Regions from separate parts of the Streptomyces sp. NPDC002513 genome, predicted to be linked through region 3. Evidence: riboswitches for the same ligand, from Rfam matches in the RefSeq annotation. Region 3 holds a riboswitch; each other region holds the start of a gene.
The links. Region 3 has a riboswitch for glycine ahead of gcvP (aminomethyl-transferring glycine dehydrogenase). Riboswitches for the same ligand answer to the same signal wherever they lie in the genome.

Region 1 (10,291 bases), on a different contig from region 3:
GCTTGTCGGCCAGGGCCGTCACCCGGGCCTTCAGCGCCGCGGCGTCGTAGGACGGCTTGAGCGCCTCGGCGATGACGTCCGCGACCTCGGCGAAGTCCTCGGCCGTGAAGCCGCGGGTCGCCAGGGCGGGCGTGCCGATCCGGAGGCCCGAGGTGACCATCGGGGGGCGCGGGTCGTTCGGGATCGCGTTGCGGTTGACCGTGATGCCGACCTCGTGCAGGCGGTCCTCGGCCTGCTGACCGTCCAGCTCGGAGTTCCGCAGGTCGACCAGGACGAGGTGCACATCGGTGCCGCCCGACAGGACGTCCACGCCCACGGCCCGGACATCGTCCTCGACCAGGCGCTCGGCCAGGATGCGGGCGCCTTCCAGCGTACGCTGCTGGCGCTCCTTGAAGTCCTCGCTCGCCGCGATCTTGAAGGCGACCGCCTTGGCGGCGATCACATGCTCCAGGGGACCGCCCTGCTGACCGGGGAAGACCGCGGAGTTGATCTTCTTGGCCAGTTCGGCCGTCGAGAGGATCACGCCACCGCGGGGACCGCCCAGCGTCTTGTGGGTGGTGGTGGTGACCACGTGGGCGTGCGGGACCGGGTTCGGGTGCAGACCCGCCGCGACCAGACCGGCGAAGTGCGCCATGTCGACCATGAGGTACGCGCCGACCTCGTCCGCGATCCGGCGGAAGGCGGCGAAGTCGAGCCGGCGCGGGTAGGCCGACCAGCCCGCGACGATCAGCTTCGGCCGGTTCTCCTTGGCGAGGCGCTCGACCTCGGCCATGTCGACGGTGCCGTCGTCGCCCACGTGATACGCGACCACGTGGTAGAGCTTGCCGGAGAAGTTGATCTTCATGCCGTGGGTCAGGTGCCCGCCGTGCGCCAGGTTCAGCCCCATGATCGTGTCGCCGGGCTGGAGCAGCGCGAACATCGCCGCCGCGTTGGCCTGGGCACCCGAGTGCGGCTGCACGTTGGCGTGCTCGGCGCCGAAGAGTTCCTTGACGCGGTCGATGGCGATCTGTTCGATCACGTCGACGTACTCACAGCCGCCGTAGTAGCGGCGGCCCGGGTAGCCCTCGGCGTACTTGTTGGTGAGGACCGAGCCCTGGGCCTCCATGACCGCGACCGGGGCGAAGTTCTCCGAGGCGATCATCTCGAGGGTGGACTGCTGACGGTGCAGCTCGCCGTCGACGGCGGCGGCGACATCCGGGTCGAGCTCGTGCAGGGGAGTGTTCAGAATCGACATGGATACGGTTCCTCAGCTGCCGGAGAACTCGGTGTACTCGTCCGCGGTGAGCAGGTCGGCGGGCTCCTCCGACACGCGCACCCGGAACAGCCAGCCGCCCTCGAAGGGGGCGGAGTTCACCAGCGACGGGTCGTTCACCACGTCCTCGTTGACGTCCGTGACCTCGCCGGAGACCGGGGAGTAGAGGTCGCTGACCGACTTGGTCGACTCCAGTTCGCCGCAGGTCTCGCCCGCGCTCACCGTGTCACCGACCTCCGGGAGCTGGACGAACACGACATCGCCGAGCGCGTTGGCCGCGTGCTCCGTGATGCCGATCGTCGAGACGCCGTCCTCGGCGCCCGACAGCCACTCGTGCTCCTTGCTGTAACGCAGCTGCTGGGGGTTGCTCATGGCCTGAATTCTCCTGTACGCGGGGGAGTGGTGGTGAAGGGGGACTGCTGAAGAAGTCCGTGAGCAGGGCGGACGGCGGGCGGTGCCCCGTCCGGCCCGGGCCCGGTGTCTACTTCTGGCGCTTGTAGAACGGCAGCGCCACGACCTGGTACGGCTCGTGGCTGCCCCGGATGTCCACCGCGACCCCGGCCGTGCCGGGCGCGGAGTGCGCGGCGTCGACGTACGCCATCGCGATCGGCCGGCCCAGCGTGGGGGAGGGCGCGCCGGAGGTGACCTCGCCGATCACCTCGCCGCCGGAGACGACGGCGTACCCGGCCCGCGGCACGCGCCGGCCCTCGGCGACCAGGCCGACCAGGACGCGCGGCGGGTGCTGCGCCGCGCGCTCGGCGGCCTCGAGGAGCGCCGCGCGCCCCACGAAGTCGCCCTCCTTCTCGAACTTCACGACCCGGCCGAGCCCGGCGTCGAAGGGGGTCAGGGAGGTGGTCAGCTCGTGCCCGTACAGCGGCATGCCCGCCTCCAGGCGGAGCGTGTCCCGGCAGGACAGACCGCAGGGGATCAGGCCGGCCGGCGCGCCCGCCTCGGTCAGCGCCTGCCACAGCTTCTCGGCGTGCTCGGGGGCGACGAACAGTTCGAAGCCGTCCTCGCCGGTGTAGCCGGTGCGGGCGATCAGCGCGGGGACGCCGGCGACCGTGCCGGGCAGGCCCGCGTAGTACTTCAGGCCGTCCAGGTCGGCGTCGGTGAGGGACTTCAGGATGCCGGGGGACTCCGGGCCCTGGACGGCGATCAGCGCGTAGGCGTCCCGGTCGTCGCGCACCTCGGCGTCGAAGCCGGCGGACCGCTCCACGAGCGCGTCCAGCACCACCTGGGCGTTGGAGGCGTTGGCGACGACCATGTACTCCCGCTCGCCGAGCCGGTACACGATCAGGTCGTCGAGGATGCCGCCGTCCGCCTGGCAGATCATGGTGTAGCGGGCGCGGCCGACACCGACCGAGCCGATGTTGCCGACCAGGGCGTGGTCCAGCACCCGGACGGCCTCGGGACCGGACACCGTGATCTCGCCCATGTGTGAGAGGTCGAAGAGGCCCGCCCTCGTCCGGACGGCGAGGTGCTCGTCGCGCTCCGAGCCGTACCGCAGGGGCATGTCCCAGCCGGCGAAGTCGGTCATCGTCGCGCCCAGCGAACGATGCAGGGCATCGAGTGCGGTGTGGCGCAGGGGGCTGCTACTGCTCATCGGTTGTGCTCCCAGGGCGATGGGGTCCCCTCGCGCGAGCGAAGCCGGGCGCGGGGAGGGCGAGGTCGTTTCCTCCCCATCTGTCATCGGAACCTGAGAGGTTCGCCATGACCCCGCGCGGCGGGGTGTCATGGCTTGCACCTTGGGTGGAGCCGCCGGTGGCGGCCCGCTTTCCAGATGTGCCTCGCCCGCGCGGTATCGGGGCCTGAGAGATTCAAGGGAGGGACTTGCTCCTTCGGCGCCCGGGGTGGACGTACGGCAGACGACGTACGGACCCGGGACTCTCCCGCGCGGATTCAAGCGGCCGGTATGCAGTTGGCGGGCACATCATTGCACGCCTCGTCCGATCACGGCAGGGCCGCACCTGTAACCGGCTTGTGGCGCTACGGCGACGGAATCACGAGACACCGCGCATTACCTTCTCTTTACGCTCGACGGGGAGGGGACTTCCTGACCCCCCAGGGGAGGACGATCACGGTGAACAGGACGACGGCGTACGCGACGACCTCGGGCTTCGCGGTGCACAGCCGGCCGGGAGCCCCGGCCCGGCAGGCCCGCCGGGCACCGCGGGCGGCCACCGGCGCCCAGGTCCGTGATCTGCGCGACCGGGCCGGGCGCGTCCCCCGGGGGCTCACCTTCGACGCGGGCGACGTCGTCGTGATCACCGGTCTGCCCGGCAGCGGCAAGTCCACCCTCATGCGCCGTGCGGTACGGGGGGCGCGGATCGACTCCCAGGACGTCCGCGACCGCTGGGACGAGCGCCTCTCCCGCTTCCTGCCGTACGCGGTCTACCGCCCCCTCGTCCGCCTCGCCCACTACGCCGGCCTGCGCCGCGCCCTGCGCACCGGCACCGGGGTCGTCGTCCACGACTGCGGGACGCAGCCCTGGGTGCGCTCCTGGCTGGCCCGCGCGGCCCGCCGCCGCGGCGGCACCCTCCATCTGCTCGTGCTCGACGTCACCACGGACGCGGCCCTGGCGGGCCAGCGCGAGCGCGGCCGGGGCGTGTCGCGGTACGCGTTCCTCAGGCACCGCCGGGCCGCCGGGCGTCTGCTGGGCTCCGTCGAGCGGGGCACCGTCCCGGACGGCTGCGGCTCGGTGGTCCTCCTCGACCGTCAGGCGGCGGACGTCCTGCGCCGGATCGACTTCGCGGGCTGACGCCGACGCCGCGGACGGGGGGCGCTCGCGCGGGACCGGGGCGGGCATTGCGGGAGCAAGGACGGTTTCGCGGGACCGAGGTCGGCTGCGTGCGATCGTGGCCGGTCGCGCGGGACCGGGGCGGGCTCGGCGAACCGAGGGGGCCGACTCCGGACCCGAGGCCGGTTGCGCGGACCGGAGCTGGTTACGCGGGACCGGGGCCGCCTTCGCGCACCGGGGCCGGCTTCGCCGCCTGAGGGGCGCGGCCCGCGTACCCGTTAGCCTTGCGCATCTCAGCAGTGGTTCCTCAGCTCTTTCGCAGGCGGTAGCAGAGATGGACTTCCCGGCGGACCTTCCCGCGGACTTCCCCGCACAGGCACACCCCCATCCGCACGGCGGCTGGCCGGGCAACGAGCTGGAGGAGGTGCTCTCCGCCTCGCTCGGCATCCCCTCGGCCGGCGGCCGGATCGTGGAGGTCCTCGGCCGCAGCTTCCTGTGGGTGCCGCTGCCGAGCGGCGGCGGCCCGCACAGCGGCCCGCTCGACCTGCCCACGGTGGAGATCGAGGGGCAGGCGTATGTGCCGGTGTTCACCTCGGAGGAGCAGTTCCGCCAGGTCGTCGGCAACCACATGTCGTACACGATCGCGCCCGCCGTCGAGTTCGCCCGCGGGCTGCCCCCGCAGGTCGGCATCGCGGTCAACCCCGGCGGCGTGGTGGGCGTGCCGCTGCCGCCGGACGCGGTGGCCGAGCTGTGCCGCGCCGGGCGCACCCCGCTGGACGGCCCCGTGAGCGGCGGGCGCGTCCGGCTGTTCGAGCCCGACTGGCAGGACGACCCGGTGGACTTCCTCGCCGCCGCCTCCGCCGAGTTCGCGGCGACCGGGGTGGTGCTCACCGCGCGCCGTTGCCTGGCCGCGATCGAGACCGCCGACCCGGTGATGTTCATCGGCGTCGAACTCTCCTCCCAGGAGGCCGACATACGTACGCTCCCGCTGGACGCGCTCGGCCGGGCGCTCGGGCAGGTGCCGGTGGGCGTGCCCGTGAACATGGTGTTCCTGGATGTGGCGCAGGACCCGGTCGGGGAGTGGCTGCGGGAGCACGTACGGCCGTTCTACCAGCACGGTTACTGAGCCGCCCGCGCCCGCGGCACGCGGTGCCGGGGCGATGCGGGGCGGTGCGCGTCAAGGCGCTGTCAGTAGGGCGCCTTAACCTGGTTTCATGGCCGGGACGGGACAAGCCCGTCTCCGGCCCGGGGCGGGGGCCCGGTCCCCGGCGCGGCCGCGGGGGGATGCGGTGTCCCGCGGACAGGAGAGAATGGCCAGTGCCCTGTCGGGGCACTGGGTCGGGGCGGCGCGGCTGAGAGCCGTGCACCACGCACCGAAGGTCTCCGTCGGGGTTGTCAGGTTTGTCGTGAAGGGGCGGTAGAGGGTGAGCGCGTCGGGCACGGCCGCGGCCGGACAGGTCGAGCAGATGCTGCGCCAGGTGACGCCCGGGCGTTACGACGCCTACGAGGCGCTGCTGCGCGTCCTCGCGACCCCGTCCTCCGGCCAGGTCTGGATGCTGCTCTGGCACGGCCAGGCCGGCTCGCCCGACGCCCAGTACGGACACATGGAGGTGAACGGCTACGGCTACGCGCCCTGCGTCACCTCCGCCCAGGAACTCTCGGCCTGCGGCTGGAACCGCTCCTACGAGGTGGTCGACGGCCTCGACGCGGCCCGCACCCTCTACCCGGACCACTACGGCCTGTGGCTCAACCCGCATGCGCCGGGCGGCGGCGTCGGCATCCCCTGGCTGGATCTGCGCCGCATCGCGACCGGCCTGGAGCGTCAGCCCGCCGGCCCGCTCCGGCTCGCCGAACCGGTCATCGCGATCCCACAGTTCTACGCCCTCCTCACGCAGAACGCACACCGCACACCCGCGGTGCGCTCGCTGCGGCGCGCCTGGGTGCAGCCCGCCCTCGGCGCTCCCTATCTGGCGATCGGCCTGGACGTCTACGACACCTCGCCGCCCGCCGTCGACTCGGTGCGCGCGATGATGCAGAGCTCCGTCGGGGCGGTCCCGGAGGGGCTGCCCGTGTCGACCGTCGCCATGTCCGACGCGCACGACCCGGTCGCGATGTGGCTCCGCGCCCACGCCCGTCCGTTCTACGACCGTGAGGCCCACGCCGCCCCGGCCCAGGCTCCGGCGGCCGGGGGGTACGGCTATCCGCCGGGGCGCGGCGCCTACTGACCGAGGACCGCGCCGGGGTCGGTCACCGGGCTGTCCGAGGATCGGTCAGGTCCGCCGCCAGGAGCCCCTCTTCGCGCGTAGATGCGGGTGGATGATCCGAGTCTCGTGCGGTGTGTCCCGGTTGGCGGGTGTCCGCACCCCGTTACCCAACGTCCGGATAACGGAACCCCCTTGCCCGCATCACGTTTACGCATCCATTCACCGTCAAGTCTGGCAACTGATCGCCGAAGCGTTGAAGACTCCCGCTTCAAGGGGTTCCAACCCCTGTGTACGACGGACTGATCATGCCGCCACCGCGGCAAGTGCGGGCCGGTCACCGCCGGTTGAGAGGGGTCCCTGCCAGATGACGGCACCATTGCACGAGCCGACCGCGGAAGCGGCACCGAGTGCCGCCGAGGAAGCGGCGCTTGCGGCTGCCGGGGAGAAGGGTGTCCAGGGGCGTTCCCTGGGCCGGATCGCCTGGGAGCGCCTCAAGCGGGACAAGCTCGCCCTGACGGGTGGCGTCGTCGTGCTGGTGCTGATCCTGATGGCGGTCTTCGCCCCCGTGATCACGAGCCTGGTCGGGCAGGACCCCGATGCGTACCACGAGAACTTGATCGACCCGCTGTTCGGCACGCCCACGGGGTCCCTGGGCGGCATCAGCGGTGACCATCTCCTCGGTGTGGAGCCGGTCAACGGACGCGACATCTTCGCCCGCATCGTCTACGGCGGACAGATCTCGCTCCTCGTGGGTTTCCTCTCCGCGCTGGTCGCGATCGTCCTCGGCACCGTGCTCGGCATCCTCGCCGGCTTCTTCGGCGGGTGGGTCGACTCGGTCGTCAGCCGGGTCATGGACGGTCTACTCGCCTTCCCGCAGCTGCTGTTCATCATCGCGCTGGTCTCGGTCATGCCGGACAAGATGCTGGGGCTGAGCGGCTCGGCCGTGCGCGTCTTCGTGATGATCCTGGTCATCGGGTTCTTCGGCTGGCCCTACGTCGGACGTGTGGTGCGCGGTCAGACGCTCTCGATGCGTGAGCGCGAGTACGTCGAGGCGGCCCGCTCCCTCGGCGCCGGCCGGTTCTACATCCTGTTCAAGGAGCTGCTGCCCAACCTCGTGGCGCCGATCATCGTCTACACGACGATGATGATCCCGACCAACATCCTCACCGAAGCGGCGCTCAGCTTCCTCGGCGTGGGCGTGAAGCCGCCCACCGCCTCCTGGGGCCAGATGCTCTCGAACGCGATCGACTACTACGACTCGGACCCCATGTACATGGTGGTCCCCGGTGTGGCGATCTTCATCACCGTGCTCGCCTTCAACCTCTTCGGTGACGGCGTGCGCGACGCGCTGGACCCCAAGGGCTCCCGCTGAACTGCCGTACCCCCAGCGACCCGTGGCACCGACACGGGGTCTCTCATCTATCCGGAGGATCCGAGATCGTGACTACCCAACGCACCTCAGGGCGGCGCAAGCAGGCCATGGCCGCTGCAGCGGTGGTCGCCGCGCTGCTGACCACGGCGGCGTGCGGCGGCAGCGGCGGTGACAACGGCGGCGGTTCGAAGGACGGCGCGGCCGGCTTCGACGCGGCGAACAACAAGGTCGCCCAGGCCTCGCTGGCCAAGAAGGGCGGCACGCTGAAGTTCGCGAGCGCGCAGGACGCCGACTCGTGGGACACCACCCGCGCCTATTACGGCATGGCGTGGAACTTCATGCGCTACTACAGCCGTCAGCTGGTCACCTACAAGACCGAGCCGGGCAAGACGGGCGCCGAGCTGCAGCCCGACCTCGCCACCGACATGGGCAAGGTCTCGGACGGCGGCAAGACCTACACCTTCACCCTGCGCGACGGGATCACCTGGGAGGACGGCAAGCCGATCACCTCCCAGGACATCAAGTACGGCATCGAGCGCCAGTGGGCACAGGATGTCCTGTCGGGCGGTCCGGTCTACCTCAAGAACGTGCTCGACCCCAAGAGCGCGTACAAGGGCCCCTACAAGGACACCTCCAAGGACCACCTGGGCCTGAAGGCGATCGACACGCCCAATGACAAGACGGTCGTCTTCCACCTGCCCGAGGCCAACTCGGACTTCCTGCAGATGATCGCGCTGCCCTCGGCATCGCCGGTGCGCCAGGACATGGACACCAAGTCCAAGTACGGTCTGCACCCGTTCTCCTCGGGCCCCTACAAGTTCCAGTCGTACGACCCGGGCAAGGGCCTCACCCTGGTCCGGAACGCCAGCTGGAAGCAGTCCTCCGACACGGTCCGCAAGGCGTACCCGGACACGATCACCGTCAAGCTGTTCACCAACGCCAACGACATGGACCAGCGTCTGATCGCCGGCGACTACGACCTGGACCTCAACCAGACCGGCTTGTCCCCGCAGGGCCGCACCATCGCCCTGAAGGAGCACAAGGGCAACCTGGACAACCCGCTCTCCGGTTACATCCGTTACGCGTCCTTCCCGCAGAGCGTGAAGCCGTTCGACAACATCCACTGCCGCAACGCGGTGATCTACGGCGCGGACCACGTGTCGCTGCAGACCGCGCGCGGTGGCCCGATCGCGGGTGGCGACATCGGCACCAACATGCTGCCGCCCTCCGTGCCGGGGTCCGAGGGCCAGAAGTACGACCCGTTCCAGATCGCCGGTGCGAACAAGAACGGCAACGTCGCCAAGGCCAAGGAGGAGCTGAAGGCCTGCGGCCAGCCCAACGGCTTCAGCACCACCATCGCCGTCCGTAACAACAAGCCGGTCGAGGTGGCCACCGCCCAGTCCCTGCAGGCGTCGCTGAAGAAGGTCGGCATCAACGCCCAGATCGACCAGTACGACGGTGCGCAGTACGCCGGCATCATCGGTAGCCCCGCCAACGTGCAGAAGAAGGGCTACGGCATCATCATCATGGGCTGGGGCCCGGACTTCCCGTCCGTCCAGGGCTACGGCCTGCCTCTGTGGGACAGCAAGTACATCCTTCAGAGCGGTAACAACAACTTCGCCCTGATCAAGGACAAGACGATCGACGGGCTGTTCGACCAGTTCACCAAGGCGACGGACGTCTCCCAGCAGACGCAGATCGCCACGCAGATCAACCACAAGGTCATGGAGGGCGGCTACTACCTGCCCTTCACCTTCGAGAAGTTCATCAACTGGCGCTCGAACCGGCTGGCGAACGTGTACACGACCAACGCGTACAGCGGCCAGTACGACTTCGTCAACCTGGGCCTGAAGTCCGCGAAGTAATCCCGGCACACCCGCCGAACGGCACGAAAGGCAGGTGAAGGCCGGCGCGGCGTGACCGCGGGCCACCGGACAACCTCCGGTGGCCCGCGGTCCGCGGCGGGCCGTACGCTGTGCTCGCTTACCTCATCAGGCGGCTGATCGCCGCCGCAGTGATGCTTGTGGTCATCATCCTGGTGGTCTTCTGCATCTTCTTCCTCGTCCCCAAGTGGGCGGGCGTGGACATCGCCACGAGCTTCGTGGGCAAGCAGGCGGACCCGGCCGCCGTCGAGGCGGTGCGGGAGAAGCTGGGTCTGAGCGACCCGATCTACTCCCAGGTCTGGGAGTTCTTCAAGGGCATCTTCGTGGGCCGGACCTACTCGGGCGGCGGGGATGTCACCCACTGCGCCGCGCCGTGCTTCGGCTACTCCTTCCGCAGCGAGCAGGCCGTCTGGCCGGTGCTGACCGACCGCTTCCCGGTCACCCTGGAGCTGGCGCTCGGCGCCGCCGTCCTGTGGCTGATCTTCGGTGTCGCCGCGGGTGTGCTCTCGGCCCTCAAGCGGGGCAGCCTGTGGGACCGCGGTGCGATGGTCGTCGCGCTCGCGGGCGTCTCGCTGCCCATCTACTTCACCGGTCTGCTCAGCCTGGCGATCTTCGTCTTCGGACTGAAGTGGATGCAGGCCGAGTACGTGCCCATCGGGCAGAGCTTCACGGGCTGGTTCGGCGGCATGATCCTGCCGTGGATCACCCTGGCCTTCCTCTACGCGGCGATGTACGCACGGATCACCCGCGCCACCATGCTGGAGATCCTGGGCGAGGACTACATCCGCACGGCTCGCGCCAAGGGCCTCAAGGAGCAGGTCGTCATCGGCAAGCACGCCATGC
Region 2 (10,291 bases), on a different contig from region 3:
CCGGGCCTTCATCCATCCGGGCTTGCGCTCGACGGGTGTCTGGCTGTTCCGCACCTCCAGCCGCAGCAGCCTGCGGCCGTCGGGCGCCACGGGAGGCGTGTTGGTTCCGCTCATCTCACAGCTCCGGGTACAAGGGGTGTGCGTGGGCGAGCGTGGCCACACGAGCCCGCAGCTCGGTGGCGAGGTCCTCGTCGTACGCCGGCCTCAGGGCCTGCGCGATGATGTCGGCGACCTCCGCGAACGCGGCCTCCGCGAAGCCGCGGCCGGCCAGGGCCGGTGTACCGATCCGCAGCCCCGAGGTCACCATCGGCGGGCGGGGGTCGAAGGGTACGGCGTTGCGGTTCACCGTGATGCCGATGTGGTGCAGGCGGTCCTCCGCCTGCTGCCCGTCGAGCTCGGACTCACGCAGGTCGACCAGGACCAGATGGACATCGGTGCCACCCGACAGCACGGACACACCCGCGCCCGCGACGTCGGGAGCACTCAGCCGTTCCGCGAGGAGCCGTGCGCCCGCGAGGGTGCGTTCCTGGCGCTCGCGGAACACCGGCTCGGACGCCATCTTGAACGCAACCGCCTTGGCCGCGATCACGTGCTCCAGCGGGCCGCCTTGCTGGCCGGGGAAGACCGCGCTGTTGACCTTTTTCGCCACGTCCGCGCGGTTGGTCAGCACGACTCCACCGCGCGGGCCGCCGAGCGTCTTGTGCGTCGTCGTGGTGACCACGTCGGCGTACGCCACCGGGTTCGGGTGGAGCCCGGCGACGACCAACCCGGCGAAGTGCGCCATGTCCACCATCAGGTACGCGCCGACCCGGTCCGCGATCCGCCGGAAGGCGGCGAAGTCGAGCCGCCGGGGGTACGCCGACCAGCCTGCGATGATCAGCTGCGGCCGGTGCTCCTCGGCGAGTCGCTGCACTTCCGCCATGTCGACGCGGTTGTCCTCCGCGGAGACGTGGTAGGCGACGACGTTGTAGAGCTTGCCGGAGAAGTTGATGCGCATGCCGTGGGTGAGGTGACCACCGTGCGCGAGGTCCAGGCCCAGGATGGTGTCTCCCGGCTCGAGAAGCGCCGTCATCGCGGCGGCGTTCGCCTGGGCGCCCGAGTGCGGCTGCACGTTGGCGAAGGCCGCACCGAACAATCCCTTCACCCGTTCGATGGCGAGGGACTCGACCACGTCGACGTGCTCACACCCGCCGTAGTAGCGGCGGCCCGGGTAGCCCTCGGCGTACTTGTTGGTCAGGACGGAGCCCTGAGCCTCCATCACCGCCACCGGTGCGAAATTCTCGCTGGCGATCATCTCCAGCGTGTTCTGCTGGCGCACCAGCTCGGCACGCACGGCGGCGAACACCTCGGGGTCGAAGTCGGCGAGCCGACGGTCCAGCACGGACATCTCAGGCTCCTTCGGTGAGAGTCGTGTAGGCGGTCGCGTCCAGCAAGTCGGGCGCGCCGGTGATCCGCAACCGGAACAGCCAGCCCGCTCCGAACGGGTCGGAGTTGACCAGGCCGGGATCGGCTACCGCGGCTTCATTGATCTCGACGACCTCGCCGTCCGCGGGAGCGAACAGGTCGCTCACGGACTTGGTCGACTCGATCTCTCCGCACGCCTCGCCGGCCTTGATCGTCGCGCCGACGACGGGCAGGTCGAGGTAGACCACGTCGCCGAGCGCGTCGGCCGCGTGGGCCGTGACTCCGACGGTCGACACGTCGCCGTCGGTCGCGATCCACTCGTGGTCGCTGGTGTACTTCAGGTCGGTGGGCAGGCTCATGATGGGTTCCCTGGGAATGTCGGCCGGTCCGGGAGGACCGGGTGTGGCTGATGTGGGGGCCCTTGGGACGCGGTCAGGCTTGGCGGCGGTAGAAGGGCAGCGGGACGACCTCGGCGTACTCCTGGCTGCCTCGGATGTCGACCAGCACCTTCGTGCCGGGTGCACTCCGGCCGGCCGGCAGGTAGGCCATCGCCACGGGGTGGCCGAGGGTGGGCGACAGGGCGCCTGAGGTGACCTCGCCGAGGCGCTCGCCGGTGTCCGGGGCGAGTACGGCGTAGCCGGTGCGCGCAGCTCGTCGGCCGGTCGAGGTCAGCCCGACGAGCACGTGGTCCGGCCCCTTGTCACGGCAGGCGGCCAGGGCCGCCTCGCCGACGAACCCGCCGGGCTTCCCGAACACCACGATGCGGCCGAGTCCCGCGTCGAACGGCGTGGTGCGCACGGTGAGTTCCTGGCCGTACAAGGGCATGCCGGCTTCGAGGCGCAGCGTGTCGCGGCAGGCCAGGCCGCAGGGGAGAAGGCCGTGCTCCGCGCCCGCGGCGCTGACGGCTCGCCAGAGGGCCACCGCGTCCTCGGGGCGGCAGTAGATCTCGAAGCCGTCCTCGCCGGTGTAGCCGGTGCGGGCGAGCAGCACCTCGCGGTCCGCCAGCCGTGCCCGGTCGATCGCGTAGTACTTCAGCGACGGCACGTCGACGTCGGCCAGTTCGCTGAGGATCGTCGGCGACTTCGGCCCCTGGACCGCGATCAGCGCCCACTCGCTGGAAGCGTCCCGGATCGTGGCGACGTAGCCGTCGATCCGGTCACGCAGGCAGGAGAGCACGACCAGCGCGTTGCCGGCGTTGGCCACGACGAGGTACTTCTCCTCGGCCAGGCGGTGGACGACGAGGTCGTCGAGGACTCCGCCGGTGTCGTGGACCAGCATGGAGTAGCGGGCGCGGCCGACGGCGATCTTCGACGGCTTCCCGACCAGCGCGTGGTCGAGGGCCCGGCCCACCTCGGGACCGGACAGTTCGATCTCGCCCATGTGGGTGAGGTCGAAGATTCCGGCGGTGGTCCGTACGGCGTGGTGCTCGGCCAGTTCGGAGGTGTAGCGCAGCGGCATCGACCAGCCGGCGAAGTCGGTGAACGACGCTCCGAGTTCGGCGTGGATGCCGTGCAGTGGTGTCTTCTTGGACATGGTGGTTCCCTCAGACCGTGACCGGTCGGATCACGACTCGAACGACTCGGGGGGCGGGCAGGCGCAGACCAGGTTCCGGTCGCCGTGCGCCTGGTCGATCCGGCCGACCGGCGGCCAGTACTTGTCGGGCGTGACGCCCGCCGGAAAGACGGCCCGCTCGCGCGAGTAGGCCCGGGTCCACTGACCGGCGATCGCGGCCGCGGTGTGCGGCGCCCGTCGCAGCGGGCTCCCCTCGAGGGTCCAGGCGCCCTGGTGCACCAGGTCGATCTCGGCGCGGATCGCGATCATCGCCTCGCAGAAGCGGTCCAGCTCCTGAAGGCTCTCACTCTCCGTCGGCTCGACCATCAGCGTGCCGGCGACCGGGAAACTCGTCGTCGGCGCGTGGAAGCCGTAGTCGATGAGCCGCTTGGCGATGTCGTCGACCGTCACACCCGTGGCGGCGGTGATCGGGCGTACGTCGAGGATGCACTCGTGCGCGACGAGGCCGGCCTCCCCGGAGTACAGGACGGGGAAGTGCGGCGCGAGCCGACGGGCCACGTAGTTGGCGCTCAGCACGGCCGTCTTGGTGGCCTCGGTCAGCCCCTCCGCGCCCATCATCCGGATGTAGGCCCACGGGATCGGCAGGATGCCGGCACTGCCGAACGGTGCGGCGCTCACCGACCCGGTCCCGCCGCGGCGGCCGGTGTCGGGGTGCAGCGGGTGGGTGGGCAGGTACGGTGCGAGGTGCTCGGCCACCGCGACCGGGCCGACGCCCGGCCCGCCGCCGCCGTGCGGGATGCAGAACGTCTTGTGCAGGTTGAGGTGGGACACGTCGCCACCGAACTCACCCGGCTTGGCGACCCCGAGCAGCGCGTTGAGGTTGGCACCGTCGACGTACACCTGTCCGCCGTGCTCGTGAACCAGCTCGCACAGCCGGGTGATGCTCTCTTCGTAGACACCGTGTGTCGAGGGGTAGGTCACCATGATCGCGGCCAGGTCCTCGGCGTGCTTCGCGCACTTGGCCGCGAGGTCGGCGAGGTCGACCGTGCCGTCTGGCCGTGACGCCACCACGACGACGCGCATCCCGGCCATGACCGCGGAGGCCGCGTTGGTACCGTGCGCGCTCGCCGGGATCAGGCACACGTCGCGCCCGGACTGGCCGTTGCTCCGGTGATAGGAACGGATCGCGAGCAGGCCCGCGAGCTCGCCCTGCGATCCGGCGTTCGGCTGGATGGAGACCTTGGCGTAACCGGTGACCTCGGCCAGCCATGTCTCGAGCTGCTCGATCAGGGTCAGGTACCCGGTCGCGTCCGTGAGGGGGGCGAACGGGTGCAGGTCCGCGAAGGCGGGCCAGCTGACCGGTTCCATCTCCGTGGTCGCGTTGAGCTTCATCGTGCAGGACCCGAGCGGGATCATGCCGCGGTCCAGCGCGAAGTCACGGTCGGACAGCTTGCGCAGGTAGCGCAGCATCGCGGTCTCGGAACGGTGCTGGTGGAAGACCGGGTGGGTGAGGAAAGGGGAGGTACGACGCAGCCCCGACGGAAGTGCTGCCGAAGCGCCGGTTGCCGGCCCGTCCAGGTCGCCGTCGCCGGCCCGGCCGAAGGCGTCGAGCACGAGGCGGACGTGCTCCTGCGTCGTGACCTCGGAGCAGGAGACGCCGACATGGTCCTCGTCCACCAGCCGCAGCCGCAGACCCTTGCCGTGCGCTGCCGCGACGACCTCCTCGGCCCGGCCGGGGACCCGCACCAGCAGAGTGTCGAAGAACGCGCGGTGCACCACCGTGATCCCGCTCGCCCGTAGACCCGCAGCGATGAGCGTGGCGTGCCGGTGCGTCCGTCGGGCGATCTCGGCCAGACCGTCGGAGCCGTGGTAGACGGCGTACATCGACGCGACCACGGCCAGCAGCACCTGCGCCGTGCAGATGTTCGAAGTCGCCCTGTCGCGCCGGATGTGCTGCTCGCGGGTCTGCAGGGCGAGGCGGTACGCCGGCCGGCCGGCGTCGTCCATGGACACGCCCACGAGCCGGCCGGGCAGATGGCGTGTCAGCCCTTCGCGGACCGCGATGTAGCCGGCGTGCGGCCCGCCGTAGAACAAGGGGACACCGAAGCGCTGGGACGATCCCACGACGATGTCGGCGCCGAACTCGCCCGGCGGCACGAGCAGGGTGAGCGCCAGCAGGTCGGCGGCGACCGTGACCAGCGCCCCGCGCGCCCGTGCCGCAGCGGTCACCTCGCGCAGGTCGCGGACCGCGCCCGAGCAGCCGGGGTAGGACAGCACCACCCCGAAGAAGTCGTCCTCCGGCAGCGGCTCGGCGACATCGATCTCGACGACCTCGACACCGACCGCGTCGGCACGCGTGCGCAGGACGTCGAGGGTCTGCGGCAGGGTGTCGCGGTCGACCAGGACGCGGGTGGACCTCTTCTCGCCGGCGACACGGCGCATGACCGTGACCGCCTCGGCGACCGCCGTACCCTCGTCGAGCAGGGACGCGTTGGCCGTCGGCAGTCCCGTGAGATCGCCGACCATGGTCTGGAAGTTGATCAGCGCCTCGAGTCTGCCCTGGCTGATCTCCGGCTGGTACGGCGTGTAGGCGGTGTACCACGCCGGATCCTCCAGCACGTTGCGCCGGATCACCGCGGGTGTGATGGTCGGGTGGTAGCCGAGGCCGATCATCGGGACGGCGACGGTGTTCCTACGGGCGAGCTCGTGCAGCTCGGCGCGCGCCTCGGCCTCGGTGGCGGCGGCGGGCAGGTTCAGGTCGGAGGTGCTCCGGATGCCGCTCGGGACAGCGGCGTCGATCAGCTCGGTCAGTGTCGGGTAGCCGACGTCGGCGAGCATCTTGGCGCGGTCGGCGTCGCCGACACCGATGTGACGGGCGGCGAACTCGCCGGACGCGGAGGATCCGGGTGAGGTCATGGCGGGAGGCTCCCTGATGGGGGGCGCCGCGGACGCGGCGCCGTGGACGGGTGACCTCCCCGCTCTGTCATCGGTACCTGAGAGCTTCACCACCGGGTCCGGCGGTTTGCACCGTGGGCGCAGGACGTTGACGTCCCGTCTTTCCAGAGTCGCTTCACCGGAGCGGTACTTGTGCCTGAGAGATTCTGGGGAGAGTTGCTCCTTCGGCGCCTCGCCAGGACTGGGCGAGGGCTCTCCCGCTCCGGTTCGAGCAGCGTTTGTGTTGAGTTGTCGAGCCGGACCGCAAGGCCGGGTGGAGGCGCCGTCAGGGCGGGTCGGCACCCTGACGACCCTGGTGACCGTCGATCACGTCCGGAATCAGGCGTGCTCCGATGCCGGGAGCACGGGACTGGCCACGCGGTGCTTCGTCATGAGCGTGACCAGGTCGAACACCACGGTGGCGGCGGCGACGCAGGTGATCTCGGCGTGGTCGTAGGCAGGAGCGACTTCGACCACGTCCCCGCCGACGATGTCGAGTCCGTCGAGGCTGCGCAGCAGGCGAAGCAGCTCTCGGCTGTTGAACCCGCCCATCTCCGGCGTTCCCGTTCCCGGTGCGAATGCGGGGTCGAGCACGTCGATGTCGATGGAGATGTACACCGGTGCGTCGCCCACGCGTCGTCGTACGGCGTCCACCGCCCCGTCGATCCCGATCACGTCGAGGTCCCCGGCACGGATCGCCCGGAAGCCGAACGCCTTGTCGTTCACCAGGTCCATCTGGTCGTAGATCGGTCCGCGGATGCCCAGGTGTATGGACTTGTCCTCGGCGAGCAGGCCCTCTTCGAAGGCCCGGCGGAACACCGTGCCGTGCGTGATCGGAGCGTTGAAGTAGGTGTCCCAGGTGTCGAGGTGCGCGTCGAAGTGGACCAGCGCGATCGGGCCGTACTTGTCCTTGGCCGCGCGCAACATGGGCAGCGCGATGGTGTGGTCTCCGCCGATGCTCACGATGCGCCGGTCGGACCGGCCCGCGATGTCGCGGGCGTAGCCCTCGATCTGGGCGACCGCCTCGTCGATGCTGAACGGCGTACAGGGAACGTCGCCGGCGTCGACGACCTGGAGTGCTTCCAGTGGCGCGGTGTCGAGCTCGACGTGGAACTTCGGGCGCAGGTGACGGGAGGCCTGACGGACGCCCATCGGTCCGAAGCGGGCGCCCGGCCGGTACGACGTGCCCCCGTCGAACGGCACGCCCAGGACCGCGATGTCGTAGTCGCTGACCGAGCCGATGTCCGGGATCCGGGCGAAGGTGCCCAGACCGGCGAAGCGCGGGACCTTCGTGGCGTCGAGGGCGCCGATCGGGGTGGGCCGGTTGTCGTGGTTCATCACGGTCTCCTGTCAGTTCGCGGTGGTGGTGAGGCGGGGTCCGGGAGTCTCAGCAGGGTTGTCGGCCGAGGCAGGTGTCGCTCAGCGATCGGCCTCGGGTCTCGGTGCCCCAGGCCAGCGTGGCCAGGAGCCCGACGACCGACACGACGGCGCCGACCAGGAGCGGCAGGTTCTGGCTCCTGGCCAGGGCGAACGGCATCAGGTAGGTGCCTGCGGCCGCCCCGATGCGGGACAACGCGGTGCCCACGCCGACGGCGGTGGCGCGGATCTCGGTCGGGAAGAGTTCGTTGGGGTAGACCACCTCGAGGAAGCTGGAGCCGCCCGAGGCGAGTGCGAAGACGCAGATCGCGGCGAAGGAGACCCAGGCCGGCGCTCCCGGCGCCAGCCCGGGGATACCGAGAGCGATCCCGATGATCCCGAAGGACCACAGCAGCAGCGCCCGTCGGCCGATCCGCTCGACCAGCCACAGCCCGGGGACGCCGCCGATGACGAACAGCGCGGCGAGGAAGATTTCCGCGACGTTGCCGGTGATTCCCATGCCCGCCAGCAGGTCCGGGGCGAACGAATACAGCGCGAACAGCGGAATCACCTGGGCGGTCCAGAAAATACCGACGAACAGGGTGCGCTCGAGGTATGGCTTGCGGAACACCGTGGCGTAGCTGGTCCTCGCGGCAGCCAGCTCCGCGGCCAGGTCCGCCACGCCGTACCGCGAGCCGAAGACCTTCTTGATCGACCGGTCGGCCTCCTCGGTACGGCCCTTGCTGAGCAGCCAGCGCGGCGACTCTGGAGTGCCGAGCCGCAGGAACAGCGTCACGACGGCGAACACGGCGGGGCTGGCGAGCATGAAGCGCCAGGCGTTCACGCCGAGTTCCTCAAGACCAACGCCCACGAGGTACGCCGCCGCGGCCCCGAGCGCCCAGACCACGAAGGTGGCGCCGAGCATCCGGCCGCGGTACCGCCGCGGGAGGTACTCCGCCAGCAGGGACGTGGCGATCGGGTAGTCGGCACCGATGGCCGAACCGAGCAGGAAGCGCAGGACGACCAGCTGCCAGACCTCGGTCACGAAGGCGGACAGAACGGAGAACAACGCCAGCGCGGCCAGGTCGGCGATGTACATGACGTGCCGGCCGATCTTGTCGGTGACGTATCCGAAGACCGCCCCGCCGAAGAAGATGCCGATCAGGCTGGAGGCCGCGACCAGACCCTTGTCGCCGGTGGTCATGTCCAGCGCCGGGGTGAGCGTGGTGAACGCGACGCCGATGATCGCGATCGCGTATCCGTCGATGAACGGCCCGCCCGACGAGTAGGCGGTCAGCTTCGTGTGGAAGCGCGTCAGGGGCGCGTCGTCAATGAGGTTCGATCCAGCAGCCATGCAGAAGTCCTTGGCTCGGGACGGCCGGGCGGAGGTACTCCTCAAGGTGTACGTCGGTGCCGCAGGGGCCGTGCAGGCTCACCGCGCTCAATGTTCGCCCGGCCGCTTGTACATTCGCTCAACGCCGCTATGCAGACGGTCAAGCTCTGTCGTACCGTGATGCCATGCCGATCACGGTGGGAGAGTTGCTCGAGATGCCGCACCTGCGCCTGCGGCTCCACTCGGGGGCGGGCGCACTGGACCGGCCGGTCTCGTGGACGCACACGACCGACCTGCCTGAGCCGTGGCGGTGGGTGACCGGCGGTGAACTCCTGATGACGAACGGCATGCCGATTCCGCGGAGTGCGTCCGGCCAGGAGGAGCTGGTCCGGCAGCTGGCCGAACATGGCGCCGCCGCGCTTGCCATCGGCGAGCAGATGTATGCCCCGCCGCTGACCAAGCGGCTGGCGCAGACGAGTGAAGAGCTGGGCTTCCCCGTGCTCTGGATCGCCTACCCCATGCCGTTCGTCGCGATCTCCCGCGCGGTCGCCGAGGCGACCCTCCTGGAACAGTCCAAGCGTCTGATCCGGACCGAACGGATCTACCAGGCGCTCCAGCAGGTCTCCTCGCAGAGCTCCGGGCTCAAGACGCTCGCGAGTGCACTGTCCCGCGAGCTCGGCTGCGGCGTCCGGGTGTGCGACCGGCTGACCGGCCACGACTGGTACCCGGGAGTCGCCCCGCTCCCCGAAGAGATCCGCACCGCTGTGGCCGAGCGTCGCGGAAAGCTCCGAGCCGGCGTCATCGCGGTCCGTCTCCACGGAGACCGCCGTGCGCTGCTGGTCGACGTGCCGGTGCATCCGGACGCGGTCCTCGTCGCCCTGCCCGAGCCGACCGAGCAGCCGGACGCGCTGCTGCTGCAGCACGCCGCGACCGTCTGTGCGCTGGCGCTTTCCCAGGCCCGCTTGACCATCGAGCACGACCGCAGGACGGGTGCGGAGCTTTTGCTCCAGATCCTCGACGCAGAGCTGCCACCGTCCGTGGCCCAGCGCCAGCTGGAGGAGTCGGGCCTGCGGCTCGCGGAGGTGGTGTGCGTGGCGGCACGGAACGACGACGACACGGACCTGCTCAGAAATACGCACCTCAACCTATGGCGCTCGGCCGTGCCCCACGTCACGGTGCACCGCGGCGGCGTGTCGCTCACGCTTCTGCCCGACAACGCCGTGCAGGTATGGGTGCAGGCTCTCGGGCAGGGCGGTCAGACGGGTGTCAGCGACCTGGTCGTCCGCCCTGAGCGCGTGGTCGACGCGGCACGAGAAGCCACATGGGCGCTCGACGTCGCGCGGGATCAAGGCACCCCGCTGCTGCGGTACGCCGACGCGGATCCCCTGCTCGGTCCGCGCAACCCGGTCGAGGCACGGGCACTCGTCGATCGCGTACTCGGCCGCATTGTCGAACTGCCGTCTGGGCAGGCCGGCGAACTGTTGATGACTTTGCAGGTGTTCCTCGAAAATGGCAGGTCTTGGCAGCGGACGGCCGAGGCCTTGCACGTTCACCGGCAGACGGTGCTCTACCGCATTCGGCGGATCGAGCAGCTGACCGGGAAACGGGTCGCGGAAACAGGTGATCTGGCCGCGCTGTGGCTCGCTCTGAAGGCTATGTGAGGGCGAGCCCTCGGAAAGGACCGAAGCCCTTTCCTCCACGGCTGGAGATCCCGTGATCCCAGCTCCTCCTGAACGGGGAGTGTCTCATCGA
Region 3 (10,291 bases):
TACGAAGGAGCTGGCCGGGCTGGCGGTGAAGCTGCACGCGGCGCTGGTGCAGTCCGCTCTGGGCGTGCGGCTGCCCTGAACCGGAGGGTTCGCCGTCGGCGGATCGGCCCGCCCTTCTGTGCCCGACTACCCAAACATCCCGACCACGGCCTAGGGTTGCTGTGTGAACGAGCTCGATGTCGTAGGTGTCCGGGTCGAGATGCCCTCCAACCAACCGATCGTGCTCCTGCGTGAAGTGGGAGGCGATCGCTACCTCCCCATCTGGATCGGCCCCGGGGAGGCGACGGCGATCGCATTCGCCCAGCAGGGTATGGCCCCCGCGAGACCGCTGACGCACGACCTGTTCAAGGACGTGCTGGAAGCCGTCGGCCAGGAGCTCACGGAAGTACGCATCACGGATCTGCGTGAAGGCGTCTTCTATGCCGAGCTGGTTTTTGCCAGCGGCGTCGAGGTGAGCGCCCGCCCCTCCGATGCCATAGCGCTGGCCCTGCGCACCGGGACGCCGATCTACGGCAGCGATGGGGTGCTGGATGACGCGGGTATCGCGATCCCGGACGAGCAGGAGGACGAGGTCGAGAAGTTCCGCGAGTTCCTCGACCAGATCTCTCCGGAGGACTTCGGTACGAGCAGCCAGTGACGGTGTCCCTGCGGGGTGTGTCGGACGGGATGGTGGGCCGAGGGGCGGCTGCGTCGTACGCACGGCGCCCCTGGGTGACCGGGCGCCCGGGCTCGGTGGTCGCTTACGGGACCGGACCGAGGCGGCTCGCCGTGAAGCCGGCCGCTCGGTCAGGAGCCGTGAAGCCGGATCCGGGCACGCGTCATCCGCGAGATCCCCGTCGAGGGCCTGTACGACGTCTCACGATGCGCCGCCAGAGCATTCGGCTAGCCTTTCCCCGCGGTGGTGCAGGGGAAACCACTCCTAGGGTGATTATCACTCGGCGTGCCGAGTGTGGCGATCGTTGACGCACCCCTGGTGACTGCCTACCGTCGAGAAGGCAGGTCAAGGACGGAGGTCGGCGTGAGAAGCAGCGGCGGCGGTACGGCAGGGGGGGCTCCCGGACGCAGTCTGGGAGAGAGCGGTCCGTACCCTCCCCCGAGCTCTCGGTTCCGTTCGAGCGGGGGATACCCCCAGCACAGCGACGCGGCCCCTCAGCGGCCGACCGCCGTACCGGGCGACGCGGAAACGGATTCCGAGAGCGTCGGCTATCGCGGCCCCACGGCGTGCGCCGCCGCGGGCATCACCTACCGGCAGCTGGACTACTGGGCCAGGACGGGACTCGTCGAACCGAGCGTGCGCCCCGCCTCCGGGTCGGGGACCCAGCGACTGTACAGCTTCCGCGATGTCGTCGTACTCAAGATCGTCAAGCGCTTCCTCGACACCGGTGTGTCCCTGCAGAACATCCGCACCGCCGTCCAGCACCTCAGGGAGCGCGGTTTCCGCGACCTGGAGCGGATGACCCTGATGAGTGACGGCGCGACGGTCTACGAGTGCACCTCACCGGACGAGGTCCACGCGCTGCTCCAGGGCGGACAGGGCATCTTCGGCATCGCCGTGGGCGTCGTGTGGCGGGATGTGGAGAACGCGCTGTCGCAGCTGCACGGGGAGCGGGTCGACACCGGGGAGACCCTCGTCGGCCACAATCCGGCGGACGAGTTGGCGCGGCGCCGTAATCGGGCCGTCTGAGACGCGCCGCGACGACCGGTGGCATTGTCAGTGGCGTAGGGCAGCATCGGAGATGTGAGAACCGCGCCCACGATCCTGCATCTCGACATGGATGCCTTCTACGCCTCGGCGGAGCAGGCAGCCAAGCCGAGCCTGCGCGGGAAGGCCGTCGTCGTGGGCGGGCTCGGGCCCCGCGGGGTGGTGGCGACGGCGTCGTACGAGGCCCGTGTGTTCGGGGTGCACTCGGCGATGCCGATGGCCCAGGCGCGCCGGCTCGCGCCGAACGCCGCGTATCTGACGCCGCGCTTCGGGCTCTACCGGCAGATCAGCGAGCAGGTCATGGGGCTGCTGAGGGCCCTGTCGCCGCTGGTGGAGCCGTTGAGCCTCGATGAGGCGTTCGTGGACCTGGAGGCCGGGGGAGCCGCCTGGGACGAGGAGTCGGCGCGGCTCGTGGGGGTCAGGCTGCGCGCGGACATCCGGTCGGTCACGGGTCTGACGGGCTCGGTGGGACTCGCCGCCTCCAAGATGCTCGCCAAGATCGCCTCCGAGCAGGCCAAGCCGGACGGCCTGGTGCTGATCCCGCCGGGCACCGAGCGGGCCCTGCTCGGCCCCCTGTCGGTGCGCACGCTGCCGGGGGTCGGGCCCGCTACCGGGGACCATCTGCGGCGGGCCGGGATCACCACGGTCGACGAGATCGCCGAGGCGGGCGAGGACGAGCTGGTCAGGCTGCTGGGCAAGGCTCATGGGCAGGCGCTGTACGCCATGGCCCTGGCCCGGGACGAGCGGCCCGTCGTGGCGGAGCGGGAGGCCAAGTCGGTCTCGGTCGAAGACACGTATGACGTCGACATCCACGACCGGGTCCGGGTCGGACTGGAGGTGCAGCGGCTCGCGGACCGTTGTGTGCGACGGCTGCGGGACGCCCGGCTGTCGGGAAGGACCATTGTGCTGAAGGTACGCAGGTACGACTTCTCGACCCTGACCCGCTCCGAGACCCTGCGCGGCCCCACGGACGACCCCGCGGTGGTACGCGAGGCGGCCGCGCGGCTGCTGGAGTCCGTGGACACCACCGGCGGGGTCCGGCTGCTCGGCGTCGGCGTCAGCGGGCTCGCCGACTACACGCAGGAGGACCTGTTCGCCCAGGCACACCTGGCGGCCGGGGAGGCGGTGGCCGAGGAGCGTCCGGAGGAGGAGGCCGCCGCCGAGCCCGTCGAGGAGGAGCCGACGGCACCGGCCGAGCCGGTCTGGCGCGCGGGGCAGGACGTGCGGCACATCGACCACGGGCACGGCTGGGTGCAGGGCAGTGGGCTGGGCAGGGTGACGATACGGTTCGAGACGCCCGACTCGGGGCCGGGGCGCGTGCGTACGTTCCGCACCGACGACCCAGGGCTGGAGCCGACGGACCCGCTGCCCCTGGTGCCACCAAGGCCCGAGGCCGCCGAAGAGAGCCTCGGGCCCGCCGAGGCAGGACCCGAGGCGGCCGAGACGCGGGCGGGCAGCGGGGCGTGAGGGCGCGCCGACGGTCCGTGGAGCATGGCGGCGTCCGGGATCTGAACGGTGGCGGTGAGCAGCGGGGCGGGAGGACGCCGCGGGCCGGGACGGGGCCGTGACAAGGCCGTAGAGCAGCGTGGGGCCGGCACGGTCCCACGGCCCATCGACGCGCGGGGGAGGCCCGCTCTCAGGTCCCCTCGGGCTTCGCGAGCCGCCCGAAGTCGCGGTCCGGCGGCGCGGGCGGCGGGGCCACATCGAGGCCGTAGTGGTGGTAGAGCTGCAGCTCCTGTTCGGGCGAGAGGTGCCGTCCGACGCCGAAGTCGGGTGCCTCCTTGATCAGCGCACGTTCGAAGGGCACGTAGAGCGTGCCCTCGACCAGTCGGCTGGGCTCCAGCGGCACGAACGCGTCCCTGCTGAACAGACCTGTCCGTATGGCAGCCCACTCCGGCACCCCGGTCGCGTCGTCGAGATAGACCTCGTCGATCGTGCCGATCTTGACCCCATTGCGGTCGAACGCCTTGCGGCCGATCAGATTCCGCGGATCGATATCGGTCTGCACGGTCCCTCCAACTGGTCGCAACACATCCGTCAGCACTACAAAAGAGCACATTCAGCACGACGGCCACTCGAAGGTTGCCTGGTGGTCCCCGCTGGTAGTCTGGCAAGCGGCTGCTGACCCCGTGCGGGAGAGTCCTCCGGAGCGATCCGGAGGCGCCGAAGGAGCAAACCCTCCCCGGAATCTCTCAGGCACACGTACCGCACGGACGAGGTCACTCTGGAAAGCAGGGCGGGTGTCGACGGCTCCCGCTCTCACCGACGGTGAAAACCGGAGCGCCTTCGGGCGGACCGGTGAAGCTCTCAGGTCGAGATGACAGAGGGGGAGGCCGTCGGGGTACCCGCGCCGGGGTGCCCCTCGAAGGTCGCGTCAGACCAGGAGGCCTCCGCAATGACCGCCCATCGCATTCCGCTCTCCGAGCTCGAACAGGGAACGCCCTTCGAGCAGCGCCACATCGGGCCCGACCAGGAAGCGCGGGCCAAGATGCTCGCGCAGGTCGGCTACGGCTCGCTCGACGAACTCACGGCCGCCGCGGTCCCGGATGTGATCAAGAACGCCGATGCCCTCGACCTGCCGGGCGCGCGCACCGAGGCCGAGGTGCTGGCCGAGCTGCGCTCGCTCGCCGGCCGCAACCAGGTCCTCGACTCCATGATCGGTCTCGGATACCACGGCACCTTCACGCCGCCGGTGATCCTCCGGAACGTGATGGAGAACCCGGCCTGGTACACCGCGTACACCCCCTACCAGCCGGAGATCTCGCAGGGCCGGCTCGAGGCGCTGCTGAACTTCCAGACCATGGTCGCCGACCTCACCGGCCTGCCGACCTCCGGTGCCTCCCTGCTCGACGAGGGCACGGCAGCCGCCGAGGCGATGGCGCTGTCCCGGCGCATGGGCAAGAACAAGAAGGGCCTGTTCCTGGTCGACGCGGACGCGCTGCCGCAGACGATCGCCGTGATCCAGACCCGTGCCGAGCCCACCGGCGTCGAGGTCGTCGTCGCCGACCTCGGCGACGGCATCCCGGCCGAGGTCGCCGGGCGGGAGATCAACGGCGTACTGATCCAGTACCCGGGCGCCTCCGGTGCCGTACGCGACATCAGGCCGGTCATCGAGCAGGCCCACGAGCTGGGCGCGCTCGTCACCGTCGCCGCCGACCTGCTCGCGCTCACGCTGCTGACCTCGCCCGGCGAGCTGGGCGCCGACATCGCCGTCGGCACCACCCAGCGCTTCGGTGTGCCGATGGGCTTCGGCGGCCCGCACGCCGGCTACATGGCCGTGCAGGAGAAGTTCGCCCGGAGCCTGCCGGGACGGCTCGTCGGCGTCTCCGTGGACGCGGACGGACACAAGGCGTACCGGCTGGCGCTGCAGACGCGGGAGCAGCACATCCGCCGGGAGAAGGCGACCAGCAACATCTGCACCGCCCAGGTGCTGCTCGCGGTGATGGCCGGGATGTACGCCGTCTACCACGGGCCCGAGGGCCTGCGGACCATCGCGCGACGCACGCACCGGTACGCCGCGATCCTCGCCGCGGGACTCACCGCAGGCGGAGTCGAGGTCGTCCACGGTTCCTACTTCGACACTCTCACCGTGCGGGTGCCGGGCCGGGCCGACGCGGTCGTCACCGCCGCCCGCGAGCGGAGTGTGAACCTGCGCCTCGTCGACGCCGACCATGTGTCGATCGCCTGTGACGAGACGACCGGCCGGGCCCAGCTCGGAGCCGTCTGGACCGCGTTCGGCGTCGAGGGCGATGTCGCGGCGCTGGATACGACGGCCGAGGACGCGCTGCCGCAGACGCTGCTGCGCACCGACGACTACCTCACGCACGTGGTCTTCCACCAGCACCGTTCCGAGACCGCGATGCTGCGCTACCTGCGCCGGCTGGCCGACCGCGACTACGCGCTCGACCGGGGCATGATCCCGCTGGGCTCCTGCACCATGAAGCTGAACGCGACCACCGAGATGGAGCCGGTGACCTGGCCCGAGTTCGGGCAGCTGCACCCCTTCGCGCCCGCCGAGCAGGTACAGGGCTACCTCACGCTCATCCGTGAGCTGGAGGAGCGGCTCGCCGAGGTCACCGGCTACGACAAGGTCTCCCTCCAGCCCAACGCCGGTTCGCAGGGTGAGCTGGCCGGTCTGCTCGCAGTGCGCGGCTACCACCGCGCCAACGGCGATGACCAGCGCACCGTGTGCCTCATCCCGTCCTCCGCGCACGGCACGAACGCCGCCAGCGCCGTCATGGCCGGTATGAACGTCGTCGTCGTGAAGACCGCGGAGGACGGCGAGATCGATGTCGAGGACCTGCGCGCCAAGATCGAGAAGTACCGCGACGAGCTGGCCGTGCTGATGATCACCTACCCGTCTACGCACGGTGTGTTCGAGGAGCACGTCGCCGACATCTGCGCCGCCGTGCACGAGGCCGGAGGCCAGGTGTACGTCGACGGTGCCAACCTCAACGCCCTGGTCGGCCTCGCCAAGCCCGGCCACTTCGGCGGCGACGTCTCGCACCTCAACCTGCACAAGACGTTCTGCATCCCGCACGGCGGCGGCGGCCCCGGCGTCGGCCCGGTCGGTGTGCGGGCGCACCTGGCGCCGTACCTGCCGAACCACCCGCTGCAGCCCGCGGCCGGTCCGGAGACGGGCGTCGGCCCGATCTCGGCCGCCCCGTGGGGCTCGGCGGGCATCCTGCCGATCTCGTGGGCGTACGTCCGGCTCATGGGCGGGGAGGGCCTCAAGCGGGCCACGCAGGTGGCGGTGCTCTCCGCCAACTACGTCGCCAAGCGCCTGGAGCCGCACTACCCCGTCCTCTACACCGGCCCGGGCGGCCTGGTCGCGCACGAGTGCATCATCGACCTGCGCCCGCTGACCAAGGCGACCGGTGTGAGCGTCGACGACGTCGCCAAGCGGCTGATCGACTACGGCTTCCACGCACCGACCATGTCGTTCCCGGTGGCAGGCACGCTGATGATCGAGCCGACCGAGTCCGAGGACCTCGCCGAACTCGACCGGTTCTGCGACGCGATGATCGCCATCCGTGCCGAGATCGAGAAGGTCGGCTCGGGGCAGTGGCCCGCCGAGGACAACCCGCTGCGGGGCGCCCCGCACACCGCGGCGGCGCTCGGCGGCACGTGGGAGCACGCGTACACGCGTGAGGAGGCCGTCTTCCCGGCCGGCGTGTCGGCCGCGGACAAGTACTGGCCGCCGGTGCGCCGCATCGACCAGGCCTTCGGCGACCGCAACCTGGTCTGCTCCTGCCCGCCGCTGGACGCTTACGACGAGTAATCGCCGCGGGATATGCGTCGGGGCCGGTGCGGAGCGTATGTCTCCGGCCGGCCCCTCGTGTCACGGGGGCAGTATGTGCCCCTCGTAGCGCGGGGCAGCGTCTGCCCCGCGCGCGCCGCTCAGGCGGCCGTCGTCACCCGGTCGATGCCCAGCGGGCGGTGCGGGGCGATGATCTGGCCGTCGGGCAGAAGCTCACCGGTGTCCTCGAAGAGCAGAACGCCGTTGCACAGCAGGCTCCATCCCTGCTCCGGGTGGTGCGCCACGAGACGGGCGGACTCCCGGTCGGCGGATTCGGCGGTCGGGCACGGTGGCTGGTGCTGGCACATGGTGGATGGGATCTCTCGCTCTGTCGTGACGGGTGAGATGGCTGTCGTGTCTGTCCTGCGGCTCGTCGTGTCGTTCATGGCCGCCCCCCGTTGGCGATACGTTCCGGGACCAGTGTTGCCCCACGGCCGTCAATCCGCAGGCATTTCGCTGTACCGGTTCTCACAGGTTCATGACGCGTCACCCGTGCGGACGGTTCGGCCCAACTCCCCTGTCTCTTCCGGCGGTTTGCGATGGCCGGAAGGGGCTGGTGAGGGCGGGCAGGCCCTCACTTCGTCTCTCGTACGAGCACGGTGGGGCACGTGCGAGCGAGGGGCACGCGGGCGTTTCGACGCGCGCACGGAACGTGCCCCGCGGCTGTTTCCGGCGGCGGGGCACGGGTCGGGGACGGTGCTGGTGCCTAGGCGGGCGAGCCGAGCAGCGGGGCCGGAGTCATGCGCAGGGTGAGCACCGGCAGGAGGTCGGCGGCGCGATGCGGGCGGTGCGCCGCTATGCCGGGCGGGGCCGGGGCGAGCGGAACCAGGAGATCGGTCGCCGCCAGGGAGCCGGACGCGCCGTCGGCGGAGCAGTCGCCGTGCAGCCACAGGGTGAGCATGTACAGCTTCGGCACGGACAGCAGCCGGGCCTGGTAGGGCTGTGTCACCGACTCCGCCTGGCGCAGGGCGCGTTCGGTGGCGGCGATGTAGGGGCCTTCGAAGAAGTGCGAGAACGCCCAGCCGTCAGGGGTGAGCATGGTCTCGGCGGCGGCGACGGCGCGGTCCCCGGAGCGCATGAGGAAGCGCCACCCCGCGAGCCGGGTGGTCCACTCGCCCGTGGGAGTGATCCGGTCCAGTACGTGCACGGGCAGCGGGAGTTCGGGTGTCACGGGTCCCTGGGCGGCTCGCAGGGACGGAGTACGAGCCTCCTGGACCGCGGTGGGGGAACCGAGTGCCGTGAGGACGGAACGGAGAGCGGGCGCGGGTGCCGGGGGGACATGCAGCAGCATGGTGGGTCGCCTCTCATTCGACAGGCACGGTGGCGCGGGGGCGATGCGGGAAGGGCGGGCGGACGTCGCTGTCAGCTCTGGGGGTCAGAGGAGCGGGGGAACTGCGCCCGGACGAATGGAGGCGCTGTGACGACAGGCCCAGGACCGTGCACGCCGACTCTCTCTGCCCCGTCCGGCGAGTTTATACGACGCGTGTTCATACAATGTTTCGGCTAGTCGTCCCGCACATGACGAACAAGGGGATATCCGGTCGCTGATTAGCGGGATTCGTCCCGATATCGCGCGGGGCCTCCCAGGCGTGACCTCGGATTACTCGTCCGTAGCGGTCGGCCGATTCTCATCGACGTTTTTTACGTCGGGGTTGCGTCATGAGATTGCGTGCGCATGCCGGGGGAATGTGCCCGGAGCCGCTGCCCGCCAGCCTAGCGGGTGGCGGCCGTACGCGGGGGCGTTATCGATCGCGTTGCCGGGGCATCATCCACCGTGACCCAGGACAGCAGCGGCCGGTACGTCGGCCTGCCCATCCTAGGAGGGATGTGCTCGATGGGAGAGAAGGTCGTGGCAGGGGCGTTCGACCTCTCCGATCGTCAGCGCTACCGCGACAAGCTCAGGCGGTGTCTGACGGGACTCGCGCGACTGCTGGAGGAGGAGAGGTTCGACCGCCCGAAGAACCTCATGGGTCTGGAGATCGAATTGAATCTCGCCGGACCGGACGGCATGCCGAGAATGATGAATGCTCAAGTGCTGGAAAGGATTGCAAGCCGAGATTTTCAAACAGAACTCGCCATGTTCAATCTGGAAGTCAACATAGCTCCACACCGGCTGGGTGGCAGGGTGTTCGACCGGCTTGCCGAAGAGTTGCGCATCTCGCTCGCCTATGCCCACCGGAAAGCGAACGAGGTCGACGCCGGCATCGTGATGATCGGTATTCTGCCGACGCTCGACCGCGACGACCTGGTCTCCTCCAACCTCTCCGCCGTCGACCGGTACACCCTGCTCAACGACCAGATCGTGGCCGCCCGCGGCGAGGACTTCACTCTCGACATCGACGGGGTGGAGCGGCTTGTGTGCACCTCCCGCTCGATCGCGCCCGAAGCCGCCTGCACCTCCGTCCAGTTGCACCTCCAGGTGACCCCGGCGCGCTTTCCCGACGTGTGGAACGCGGCGCAGGCGGTCGCGGCGGTGCAGATCGCCCTCGGCGCCAACTCGCCCTTCCTGTTCGGACGTGAGCTGTGGCGCGAGTCCCGGCCGCCGCTGTTCCAGCAGTCCACCGACACCCGGCCGCCCGAACTGCAGGCACAGGGGGTACGGCCGCGCACCTGGTTCGGGGAGCGCTGGATCACGTCGGCCTACGAGCTGTTCGAGGAGAATCTGCGCTACTTCCCGCCGCTGCTGCCGATCTGCGACGACGAGGATCCCCTGGGCGTGCTCGACGAGGGCGGCACACCCAAGCTCGCCGAACTCGTCCTGCACAACGGCACGGTGTACCGCTGGAACCGGCCGGTGTACGGCATCGCCGACGGCGTCCCGCACCTGCGGGTGGAGAACCGGGTACTGCCCGCCGGCCCCACCGTCGTCGATGTGATCGCCAACGCGGCCTTCTACTACGGCGTCGTCCGCGCCCTCGCCGAGGACGCGCGGCCGGTGTGGACGCGGCTGCCGTTCGAGGCCGCCGCCGCCAACTTCGACGATGCCTGCCGCCACGGCATCGAGGCACGGCTGCGGTGGCCGCGGCGCGGGCGGTACGGCGGGATCGCCGAGGTGGAGGCCGTGGACCTGGTGCGCGACGAACTGCTGCCGCTCGCCGCGGCGGGGCTCGACGCGTGGGGTGTGGAGCCGGCCGACCGGGACCTGTACCTCGGTGTGATCGAGGAGCGGTGCCGGCTGCGGGCCAACGGCGCGACCTGGCAGGCGGCCACCTTCCACCGGGCCCTGGAGCGGGGACTCGACCGGGACGCCGCGCTGGCCGCCACGACCCGGCGGTACGGCGAGCTGATGC

Region 1: another riboswitch for glycine. It lies ahead of gcvT (glycine cleavage system aminomethyltransferase GcvT); the one in region 3 lies ahead of gcvP (aminomethyl-transferring glycine dehydrogenase).
Region 2: another riboswitch for glycine. It lies ahead of gcvP (aminomethyl-transferring glycine dehydrogenase); the one in region 3 lies ahead of gcvP (aminomethyl-transferring glycine dehydrogenase).

The regions. Positions count from the first base shown of each region.
Region 1 is NZ_JBSFXK010000021.1:72,213-82,503, reverse strand. Features, by position in the region: gene glyA (serine hydroxymethyltransferase) at 1-1,234, opposite strand, end outside; gene gcvH (glycine cleavage system protein GcvH) at 1,247-1,624, opposite strand; gene gcvT (glycine cleavage system aminomethyltransferase GcvT) at 1,734-2,855, opposite strand; glycine riboswitch at 2,926-3,038, opposite strand; glycine riboswitch at 3,039-3,154, opposite strand; gene ACWD5Q_RS16680 (AAA family ATPase) at 3,327-4,010, shown strand; gene ACWD5Q_RS16675 (enhanced serine sensitivity protein SseB) at 4,324-5,115, shown strand; gene ACWD5Q_RS16670 (enhanced serine sensitivity protein SseB C-terminal domain-containing protein) at 5,414-6,214, shown strand; gene ACWD5Q_RS16665 (ABC transporter permease) at 6,558-7,565, shown strand; gene ACWD5Q_RS16660 (ABC transporter substrate-binding protein) at 7,634-9,430, shown strand; gene ACWD5Q_RS16655 (ABC transporter permease) at 9,541-10,291, shown strand, end outside.
Region 2 is NZ_JBSFXK010000010.1:120,537-130,827, forward strand. Features, by position in the region: gene lipA (lipoyl synthase) at 1-114, opposite strand, end outside; gene glyA (serine hydroxymethyltransferase) at 116-1,387, opposite strand; gene gcvH (glycine cleavage system protein GcvH) at 1,389-1,763, opposite strand; gene gcvT (glycine cleavage system aminomethyltransferase GcvT) at 1,837-2,937, opposite strand; gene gcvP (aminomethyl-transferring glycine dehydrogenase) at 2,968-5,832, opposite strand; glycine riboswitch at 5,986-6,081, opposite strand; gene speB (agmatinase) at 6,190-7,188, opposite strand; gene ACWD5Q_RS10090 (MFS transporter) at 7,238-8,560, opposite strand; gene ACWD5Q_RS10095 (PucR family transcriptional regulator ligand-binding domain-containing protein) at 8,617-10,200, shown strand.
Region 3 is NZ_JBSFXK010000085.1:7,488-17,778, forward strand. Features, by position in the region: gene ftsR (transcriptional regulator FtsR) at 1-79, shown strand, start outside; gene ACWD5Q_RS32750 (bifunctional nuclease family protein) at 164-637, shown strand; gene ACWD5Q_RS32755 (MerR family transcriptional regulator) at 1,019-1,684, shown strand; gene ACWD5Q_RS32760 (DNA polymerase IV) at 1,739-3,169, shown strand; gene ACWD5Q_RS32765 (PRC-barrel domain-containing protein) at 3,339-3,710, opposite strand; glycine riboswitch at 3,825-3,920, shown strand; gene gcvP (aminomethyl-transferring glycine dehydrogenase) at 4,098-6,983, shown strand; gene ACWD5Q_RS32775 (DUF5999 family protein) at 7,103-7,309, opposite strand; gene ACWD5Q_RS32780 (hypothetical protein) at 7,708-8,292, opposite strand; gene ACWD5Q_RS32785 (glutamate-cysteine ligase family protein) at 8,836-10,291, shown strand, end outside.